3 regions of the Arthrobacter sp. 05T410 genome follow, and region 3 is predicted to be linked to each of the others. Evidence: riboswitches for the same ligand, from Rfam matches in the RefSeq annotation. Region 3 holds a riboswitch; each other region holds the start of a gene.
What was found. Region 3 has a riboswitch for cyclic di-AMP ahead of AC1DFR_RS16505 (hypothetical protein). Riboswitches for the same ligand answer to the same signal wherever they lie in the genome.
Positions count from the first base shown of each region.

Region 1 (3,264 bases), on a different contig from region 3:
CCCCGAGCGGCGTGTCCGTGGACCGCAGCCTTTCGGCCGGCGCCTACCGGCTCACGGCGGCGCGAACACCGTACGGCGACGTGATTGTGACCGGACTCCCGCTGGCAGAAAAACAAAACACCCTGGCCTCCCTGGTCTGGACCATGGTGGTGGTGTCCGCAGGCGGGCTCGTGCTGATCGGGCTCGCCGGCACGGCCCTGATCCGGCGGACCATGAAGCCGCTGGAACAGCTCTCCGAGGTTGCCACCAAGGTCTCCCGTCTCCCGCTGGACGCCGGCGAGGTGGCGCTCGGGGTCCGCGTCCCGACGTCGGCGGCCCATCCCGGAACGGAAGTGGGCAGCGTGGGCTACGCGCTGAACAAGATGCTGGACAACGTCTCCAACGCTCTCGAGGCGAGGCAGGAGAGCGAAATGAAGGTCCGGCAGTTCGTCGCCGACGCCTCGCACGAACTCCGCACCCCGCTGACGGCCATCCGCGGCTACACGGAGCTGATGCGGATGACCGAGCATTTCACCCCCGACGGCGAGAGGTCCCTCGCCCGTGTGCAAAGCCAGTCCGAGCGGATGACCACGCTCGTGGAGGACCTGCTGCTGCTGGCGCGCCTGGACGAGGGACAGCCGCTCAAAATCTCCGACGTCGACCTCACCCAACTGGCCATCGAGACGGTCAGCGATGAGAAAGTCATGGCCCCGGACCGCATCTGGCAGCTGGAACTTCCGGACGAGCCCGTGGTGGTGCGCGGTGATGCGACCCAGCTCCACCAGGTCCTCGCCAACCTGCTGTCCAATGCGCGCAAGCACACGGAACCCGGGACCAAGGTGGTCACGGGCGTCATGCGCTCGGCTGACGGCAGCGCCGTGGTCACCGTGACAGACAATGGCAGCGGCATCGCCCCGGAATTTATCGGCCGGGTCTTCGCCCGCTTCACCCGGGCCGACGCCTCGCGCACCAATCCGGCGTCGAACCCCGCAGCCGTCCCCGCCGATTCTGCCGTCGCGACGGCGAGGGTCGGGTCCGGGGTCGCGGCACGCTCGTCCTCCGGCGCCGTTTCCGGCAGCCGCGGAGGTCACGGCACGGCGACCGCCGCGCCGACGTCCGAGGGCACCAGCGGGTTGGGCCTGTCCATTGTCCAGTCGATCGTGGAGGCCCACGGAGGAACAGTCGAGGTCACGTCCCGGCCGGGCCGCACGGAGTTCGCCGTGCGGCTGCCCGCCTCGCCGCCGCCGGCGTAACCGGAACGGCCGCCGCCGGCGCAAACGACCCGGACGGTCGACCGGTGAGCCCGGCGCAACCCGACACCCCGGCACTGTGACTCCTGTTACCAAAATGTGACTTAAGCGGCCGGGTCCTGTAGCGTCGTTAGCGTGCGCCGCCATCGGTGCCGCATATCCGGACGGACGCCAAACTCTGCCGCTTCCCGGATTCCGCTGGACCAGGCAGAGGCGGGGGACCCAGAGTTCCCGGGCAATCTGCTTTCATGCGCCCTCGGGGTGAAGCCGACACGTGATGTTCCGTGCGGCCGGATGACCTCATCCGAACCCGACAGCTAACTCCGCCGGCGTTGAGAGGCCACCATGACTGAATTCCAGGTACAAACACGCCCTGACGGCGGTTCGCATTCCCGCTCAGTTGGCGCCGCCAAGTCGCGCCACCGCGCCGAACCGGTCAAGCAGGCATCCGCCCTGTCGCGGTTCGCCGCCGGGCTCGGTGTAACCGGCCGCCGTGCCGCCGTCGTCACCGCCGCGTGCGCGCTGCTGCTGGGTGGCGGCGCCGCCAGCCAGGCGGCAGAGCCGGGCGCCCACACGGCGAATGTTGCGAGCCAGACGGCCACGATCGCCGACCCGCTGGCCAAGCTCAACTTCGAGCGGGTCCAGGTGGCTGGGCCGACCGCTGCCACGGAAAAGAACGTGGCTCCCCAGATCTCGGAGGTTAAGGCAGCCGAAGCGCTGATCCACGCGCCCGCTGCTGCCGCACCGGCAGCCGCGGCAGCACCTGCTCCGGCACCCGCGGCAGCCCCCGCACCTGCTCCGGCTCCCGCGGCAGCCCCCGCTCCGGCACCGGCAGCCGCTCCGGCACCGGCACCGGCAGCCGCGCCGGTCGCAGTCGACGACCCCGCCGGCGCGCAGGCCTACGCCGCGTCCCAGCTGGGAAGCTATGGCTGGGCACCCGGCCAGATGCAGTGCCTGCACAAGCTGTGGACCAAGGAATCCGACTGGAAGACCACCGCCACGAACGCCAGCAGCGGCGCCTACGGCGTGGTCCAGTCCCTGCCCGCCTCGAAGATGGCGAGCGCCGGCGCCGATTACATGACCAACTACCGGACCCAGATCAACTGGGGCCTGAACTACGTCAAGTCGCGCTACGGTTCCCCCTGCGGTGCCCTGAACTTCCACTACGCACACAACTGGTACTAAACCGGCACTAGCCGCCCCCGCCCTGGAGGCCCCGGATCCGCATGGATCCGGGGCCTCTTTGCGTCTCCACGGCCGGACCGGCCCCGGCGGCCCGGACTTCCACAGCCCCCGCACAGCTTGACCCTAAAGCCTTCATATGGGCCGCCGGGAAAGTTGAGCCATGACATTCACAGACCAGGCCACAGGAACCCTGCCCCGCTCCACGGCGACGCCGGCCGGCCCGGCGGCCCCCGGGGCACCCTCGGGGCTTGCGCTGGCCGACGCACCCGTCCCGGGCCCGATCGCTGGGGCCCTGACCGGCCCCGGCGGCCGGCGCACGGCCATTGATACGCGCGCCAGCACGCCCCTGCTGGACGTCACCATCCCGGTCTCTAACGAGGAACGGGACCTCGAGGCCTGCCTGCGCCGGCTCCACGCGTACCTGCTCGGCGCCTTCCCGCATTCCTTCCGGATCACCGTGGCGGACAACGCCAGCACCGACGGAACGCTCAAGGCCGCGGAACGGGTAGCCCGCGAGCTGCGCGAAGTGACGGTGGTCCATATGGCAGAAAAGGGCCGCGGAAACGCACTCCGCAAGGTGTGGCTGGCCTCGCCGTCGCCGGTCCTGGCGTACATGGATGTGGATCTTTCCACTGATCTGGCGGCCCTCGGCCCGCTCCTTGCCCCGCTCATTTCCGGGCACTCCGACCTGGCGATCGGGACACGGCTGACCCGCAACTCCCGCGTGGTCCGCGGACCCAAACGGGAATTCATCTCGCGCAGCTACAACTTCCTGCTCCAGGCCCTCATGGGCGCCCACTTCAGTGACGCGCAGTGCGGCTTCAAGGCGATCCGGGCGGACGTGGCCCGG
Region 1 is NZ_JBFTLP010000032.1:19,367-22,630, forward strand. Features, by position in the region: gene AC1DFR_RS21280 (sensor histidine kinase) at 1-1,232, shown strand, start outside; cyclic di-AMP (ydaO/yuaA leader) riboswitch at 1,416-1,575, shown strand; gene AC1DFR_RS21285 (aggregation-promoting factor C-terminal-like domain-containing protein) at 1,575-2,414, shown strand; gene AC1DFR_RS21290 (bifunctional glycosyltransferase family 2/GtrA family protein) at 2,575-3,264, shown strand, end outside.
Region 1: linked by a shared signal. The riboswitch ahead of AC1DFR_RS21285 (aggregation-promoting factor C-terminal-like domain-containing protein) and the one ahead of AC1DFR_RS16505 (hypothetical protein) in region 3 are both predicted to bind cyclic di-AMP.

Region 2 (3,264 bases), on a different contig from region 3:
GCTGATCAATCAGCAAGGGGGCAGATCAGGCAGCCGATTCAGGCAGCAGGAACGGATCCCAGGCCGGCGTCGGCTTCTCGAGTTCCTTGATCTGCCAGATGGCACCCTTTGGCGGGCCCGGAACAAAACCGATCTTCCAGCCCATCTCCGCCGGCGTATGGTCGCTCTTGGCGTTGTTGCACCGCAGGCACGCCGCCACCAGATTCTCCCAGGAGTCGGCCCCGCCCCGCGATTTGGGCTGGATGTGGTCGATGGTGTGGGCAGCCTTGCCGCAGTACGCGCAGCGGTGGGCATCCCGGCGCAGCACGCCGCGGCGGCTCACCGCAGTCATCGTGTTGTACCTGGGCCGGATGTAGCGGTTCAGCAGGATCACGGACGGGCGGCCCAAAATGTCCTGGGGGCCGACCACGGGGTCGTCCCCTTCGGCCACCACGCTGGCCTTTCCGGTCAGGACAAGGACGAGCGCCCGGCGGAAGGTGATGACCGCCAGCGGTTCATATCCAGCATTCAGAACGAGAGTGCGCATCCGCATACCTCTTCACGGCCGCACCCGCCAGCGGCACGAGGGCCGGCTGCCCTCTGCATGGTCGGGCTATGGATCGACAACACAAGAGTAAACACTCAAGTGCCGGATCACCGAATGTTTTTTCACCGGCGCGGTCCCCGGCGCGGAAAGTTCACTGCACAGCAACGCAAAAGACCCCCGCCGGGAGGCGGGGGTCTTTTGGAATGCTGGGGTTCGTGCTTAGGCGCCGACGCGGATGAAGACCGGGCCGGAGCCGACGTTGACGCTGTACAGCGCGGTGGTGCCGCCGTTCCAGCCGCCGTGCACTGCCATGCCGTTGCCGACGTAGACCGCGATGTGAGCCATGCCCACGCCGCCGTTCTGGTAGTAGGCGAGGTCGCCCGGGCGTGCCTCGGCGGCGCTCACGGTGCGGCCCAGGGACAGGTAACCTGCCGGCCAGCCGTGGTAGTGGATGCCTGCCGCGGCCAGGGCGTTGGTGGCGAGGGCGGTGCAGTCCTGCGCCACGCCGATCTGTGCGTAGGCAGCGGCGGCGATGGTCGCGCCTGCGCCGCTTCCGATGCCGGCGGGGGCCTGGGCAGCGACGCCGCCGCTGACGCCAAGCTCGGTGCCGCCGGCGCGGGTGGCCGTGGCGTCCTGGACCTTGACAACGGGCTTGGGAGCCTCGACAACGGGAGCCGGCGTGGTGGTCACGGCGGGCTTCTCGTAGGAGATCGCGATGGTGGAAGCGGCCGAGATGGTGGCCGGAGCTGCGGACTGGACTTCCAGGGCCGAAGCGGAGGTGGATTCGCGCTGAACATTGGTTTCAGCAGCGTTGGCTGCGATTCCGCTGGTCAGGACCAGACCGGAAGCTGCGGCGATGACCGCGGCCTGACGGCCCACGCCGCCGGCGTTGTCGCCGACAGCTTTAGCAATAACAGCCAGCGAGTTGGTCTTGGTGACCTCGGCGCGGTGCCGTGCAACGTTTGCACGAGTAGTCATTAAGTTCTCTCTTTCGTGATCCTTGGACCGCGCGCTTTCGGGCACGGACTGAGGACGCTCCGGCATCTTGGGGGTACGCCGGATCGCCCCGAAATGGGTTACTTAGCGAAGGGTGTACTGCGAAGACGCGCCAAAAGCGGAAACTGCATGCTGTCCGGGCTCGCTAGAGATTGAGCCTGCGGAACGTGATCCAATCCGGGCGCCGGCAAGGGCGGCACGTGATGTGGATTCCAGCGGGCTCGACAGAGCCTCGCCGGTGCGCATGCGCGCATAATTGTGGCGTGAAGACACGAAAGTAGCCTCTCCCAATGCCTACGAGGTGAGCTGTCGGATTCGGATGGGAGTCACCCGGCCGCGCTGCTTCCTGGGAAGCTTTACGACTTAACCCCAAGGCCTTCTTTCGAAGGCCAAAATTGGTTCCCCCGCCCCTGCCAGACGATGTAATGCGAACGGACCTTGAGCGGTGGCAGAGCTAGGCAATCCACTCAAGAGCGCCAACTTCGGAAAAGTTGGCGTGCTTCAAACCCTACAGCAGTCCGGATCCAATGTCACATTCAGATCACGGCGTGTCACAGGAAGTTGAGAGCAGCCCATCGTCTTTTCAGAGCCAGCCGAGCGGGTCAACGACATCGCCGTTGACCATCACTTCAAAGTGGAGGTGGCAGCCCGTGGAGGCGCCGGTGGTTCCGCTCATGGCGACGACGTCACCGCGGGAAACCTTCTGGCCGACCTTGACCGAGGCCGAGGACAGGTGGTTGTACGTGGTCTCCAGGCCGTTGCCGTGATCGATGACCACGCGGTTCCCCCCGCCGAAGGGATGCCAGCCGTTGAAGGTCACGGTGCCGCTGGCGGCCGCGTGGACCGCCGTGCCGCACTGGGCGGCGAAATCCTGACCGCGGTGGAACTCCCCCGCGCCCCCGGTAATGGGGCTGACACGGTAGCCGAAGGGCGAGGCCGTGACCAGCTGGTCGAGCGGCGCACCCAGGGTGCCGGCCGATGCCGCGCGGGTGATGGTGCCCACAGACTGGGCGCTCAGCAGCTGCTTGAGTTTCCCGTCCGGATCGCCCTTCGTGGTGACGGCCGTGCGGTTGAAGTCGACTTTGGCGGCGGCGGCAGCGGTGACATCCGGCTGCACGGCAGCGGAGAGCGCGCCGGACCCGCCCGGATTCGAAGCCATCACCGGGCTCGTGACGGGGACCGTCACGGTCAGAACCAGACCAGTTGCGGCCAGGGCGATCCCGGCCTTCTGCCCGACCCCGCTGGCCGCGGCAAAGTCCGTGACCTGGCGGAACGGACTGCGACGGCGACGGCGTTCATCCCGGTGCACGTCCCGCGGGCGTTCGGCCGTGTGTGCGACGACGGGACGCGGCTCCGGAGCGGGACCGGTCGCGCGGCGACGGCCCCTGGAGGTCTGGGTGGTCAAGAACGGTTCCTCTCTGGATGGCCTGCGAAGTTAGCTGTCGGATTCGGGTCAGAGAGATCAAAGACCCGGTCCGCCGTTGCAAGCAGCCACGCACAGATGCATCCCCAGGGGATCCTTCGGTGGAAGCTGCTTGCCGCTGACGGACTTCACCCCAAGGCTGCCGAAGTAGCAGCCGAAAGTGGTTCCCCCGCCCCTGCCAGGAGGTAGTTCTGCGACTGATCCGCTGGCAGGGCTCGGCTTCGGATCAGGTAACGCTTTGGTATCGGTACTGGGCACTAACTATAGGCGATTAAGCCGCCCGGTAATAAATCCGTAACCGCAATTGTGGACAACTCAT
Region 2 is NZ_JBFTLP010000008.1:23,314-26,577, reverse strand. Features, by position in the region: gene AC1DFR_RS12535 (HNH endonuclease) at 26-526, opposite strand; gene AC1DFR_RS12530 (NlpC/P60 family protein) at 746-1,504, opposite strand; cyclic di-AMP (ydaO/yuaA leader) riboswitch at 1,800-1,969, opposite strand; gene AC1DFR_RS12525 (M23 family metallopeptidase) at 2,106-2,927, opposite strand; cyclic di-AMP (ydaO/yuaA leader) riboswitch at 2,932-3,146, opposite strand.
Region 2: linked by a shared signal. The riboswitch ahead of AC1DFR_RS12530 (NlpC/P60 family protein) and the one ahead of AC1DFR_RS16505 (hypothetical protein) in region 3 are both predicted to bind cyclic di-AMP.

Region 3 (3,264 bases):
GAGGCCCCGGACCGTTCCTCGCCCCCTGCCGACCTCGCCGACGCTGCCGCCAGCGTCGCCGGCAGCCTCCAGCAGGTGGCAGAGCAGCGCCAGGTGCGTCTGGAATTCTCTGCCGATGCCCGGCCGCTGGCCCGGATCGAGAAGAATGCGCTGCGGCGTGCCGTGCTGGCCCTAGCGGACAACGCGCTGGCCCACACGCCTCCGGGCGGCCGCGTGTCCATCACGACCTCAATCGAGCAGAAGCGCGCCGTGATCACGGTGGCGGACTCCGGGACCGGAATCACCGGCGTCGATCAGGCCCGGATCTTTGACCGGTTCGTGCGGACGGCCGGCACCGGCACCTCACAGGGACAGCGGAGCTTTGGCATCGGCCTGGCCCTGGTCCGGGAGATTGCCGTCGCGGCCGGGGGCACCGTCGAGGTGGCCGCGACGGGCGACGAGGGAACCGTCATGAAGTTGATGCTTCCGCTCATGGGCAGCGGGAATCCCTGAGGTCCATCCGCCGGGGAAAGATATGCCATCGGGATCCCGGACTCCCGAATGCGAAGACAGGAAAGACCGGCGGTCGAGTTGCCCCCAAGGGAACTCGAGCGCCGGTCTTTCCGGACTGTCTGGCCCCGGGTCGGGGCCGTGCGGCTTAGGCGCGGACGAACGTCACGCCGCCGGTCGCGGTGAGCCAGGACAGCGGGTGGACCATGGTCTGGTTCTTGCCGTTCATGCCGCCACTGACCACCTGGCCGTTGCCGGCGTAGATGCCGACGTGGCCGGACTGGACCACCATGTCACCGGGCTGCGGCGTCGCCACAACGGTTCCAAGGCCAAGGAACGCGCGGGGACCGATGTCGCCAACGGGCTTACCCGCGGCGCCAAGGGCCTTTTCCACCATGGCGGTGCAGTCCTGGGTGATGCCCACCTGGCTGTAGGCGGCCGAGAGCATGATGGCGTTGCGTCCGCCCGCGGCCGGCGCTGCAGCCGGCGCTGCAGCCGGAGCTGCTGCCGGAGCGGCCTGCACCTGGATGACCGGCTTGGCCGGAGCCTTGGGCGCTGCCGCCGGGGCTGCAGCGGGAGCCGGAGCCGGTGCGACGGGCTGTTCGATGACCGGCGCGGCAACAGAATCCACTGCGGGGCGCTCGAAGCTGATCTTGACGCTTGAATCGGCGCTGACGGGGGCACTGACCTGTCCGGTGACGTCGACGGTCGACGCCGGAGCAGAGTCACGCTGCACGGGGGCGGTGGCGGCGTTGGCGGCCATTCCGCTGGTCAGGACCAGGCCGGATGCGGCGGCGAGGACGGCGGCATGGCGCGCAAAAGTATTGACTGAAGTCATGAAAAATGTAGCCTCTCCCAATGCCTGCGAGGTGAGCTGTCGGATTCGGATGGGAGGCACCCGGCCGCACTCCCGGGCCCGTCGTTGCGGGCACTGTGCGGCTTCACCCCAAGACCTGCATATCAGCAGATCAAAAGTGGTTTCCCCGTCTCTGCCGGACGTTGATGCGAGTTACCCCCGGGCCGCGGCAGAGTTAGGCAATCGGCTGGGGAGCGCCCGTATCGGAGACAACAGGCACTCATCAACCGTAGCGCGAACCGCACCCGAAAGTCACATTCAGGTAACGGAGCCGTGATGCCGGGCCGCAATTTGCCCATAGGGCGGCGCCGTTTCCGAACATAGGATGATGCCATCAGCACCACCGGAAGCGGAGGCCCGAAAATGAACAGCCATTGTGTCGCCATCTGCCAGTTGAGCACTCAGCCCCAAGAGGATTTCGACGTCAACACCGAGCTGCTGATCCTCGACGGCGGGGACGTCCACGTGAGCACATGGGACGCGGAACCGCGCGACGGGGGTTTCGACGAGCACATCCTCAATGACCGGGTGGACGCGCTCGGGTACATGGTTGTCAACGACTGGGCTTTCCTGGACGGCAAGGCCTATGCGGTGGTGGAACGGCGGTCAGGCCCGACGCCGGCCGGCCGCCGCGAACCGTGACCTTCCTGTCGCTGGCGCTGATCGCCGTCATCGCCTTGGCTGGACCCCTGCTGGCCCTGCCGGCGCGCTGGCACTTGCCTGTCATGCTGGGTGAGCTGCTGGCCGGCATCGCGATCGGGCGCTCAGGCCTGGCCCTGGTGGACCCCGCGGACCCGACGTTCACCCTGCTGGCCAATATCGGGTTTGCGCTGATGATGTTCGTGGCAGGCACCCACGTTCCCGTGCGGGATCCGCACATCCGTGGCGCCCTCGGCAAAGGCTCCCGCCGGGCGATGGTGGCCGCAGCGGCAGCGGTGGTGATCGGAACCGGCATCGGACTGCTGTTCGGGACTGGACATGCTCCCCTCTACGTCGTGCTGCTGGCCTCCTCGTCGGCCGCCCTGGTGCTTCCAATCGTCGATTCCCTGCGCCTCGGCGGGCCAGATGTCGTCGCTATGACAGCGCAGGTGGCAATAGCCGACACAGCCTGCATTGTGGCGTTGCCGCTCCTGGTGGATCCGCCCCACGCAGTCCAGGCGGCGCTGGGTGTCCTCGCGGTGACCGGGTGCGCGGTAGTGCTCTTTGTCGGCTTGCGCTGGCTGGAGCGCCAGGGAATCCGTCGGCGCGTGCACCGGCTCTCGGAAAGCCGCAAGTTTGCCCTGGAGCTACGGATCCAGCTGGCCGTGCTCTTCACCCTGGCCGGTGTCGCGACGTGGAGCAATGTGTCTGTGATGATGGCAGGCTTTTCTTTCGGCCTGGTGATGGCTGCGGTCGGCGAACCGCGGCGGCTGGCCCGGCAACTGTTCGCGCTCAGCGACGGCTTCCTGGGTCCGCTCTTCTTCGTGTGGCTGGGTGCATCGCTGACTCTAAGGGACCTGGCCGGGCACCCGGACATGATGGCCCTCGGCCTGTTGCTGGGGGCCGGGGCCCTGCTGGCCCACGCCGACCTGGCTTTCCTGGGACTCCCGCTGTCGCTCGGGGTGTTGTCGGCGGCCCAGCTTGGCGTACCGGTGGCTGCGGCGAGCATCGGCACGCAGCTTCAGGTCCTGCTCCCGGGCGAGGCCGCGGCCCTGCTGGTGGGAGCGCTGGTCACCATAGCCGCGGGCGCCGTCGCCGGGTCACGGGCGGCGAGGACTTTCGCGGTCCCGGCAAATGCCGGCGGCAAGTCCGGAAATTCCGGCAGCGCCGTTGGGCAGGGCGATCCGGGGGGTCCGAAGGCCTGACAGTCCGAATGTCTAAATGCCTGGGCCAAAGCCGAGCCGGCGGCGAAATTTCGGAGGGTCATTCTCCAATTGACG
Region 3 is NZ_JBFTLP010000015.1:49,217-52,480, forward strand. Features, by position in the region: gene AC1DFR_RS16500 (sensor histidine kinase) at 1-492, shown strand, start outside; gene AC1DFR_RS16505 (hypothetical protein) at 638-1,327, opposite strand; cyclic di-AMP (ydaO/yuaA leader) riboswitch at 1,335-1,537, opposite strand; gene AC1DFR_RS16510 (hypothetical protein) at 1,739-1,987, shown strand; gene AC1DFR_RS16515 (cation:proton antiporter) at 1,984-3,189, shown strand; gene AC1DFR_RS16520 (DNA alkylation repair protein) at 3,248-3,264, opposite strand, start outside.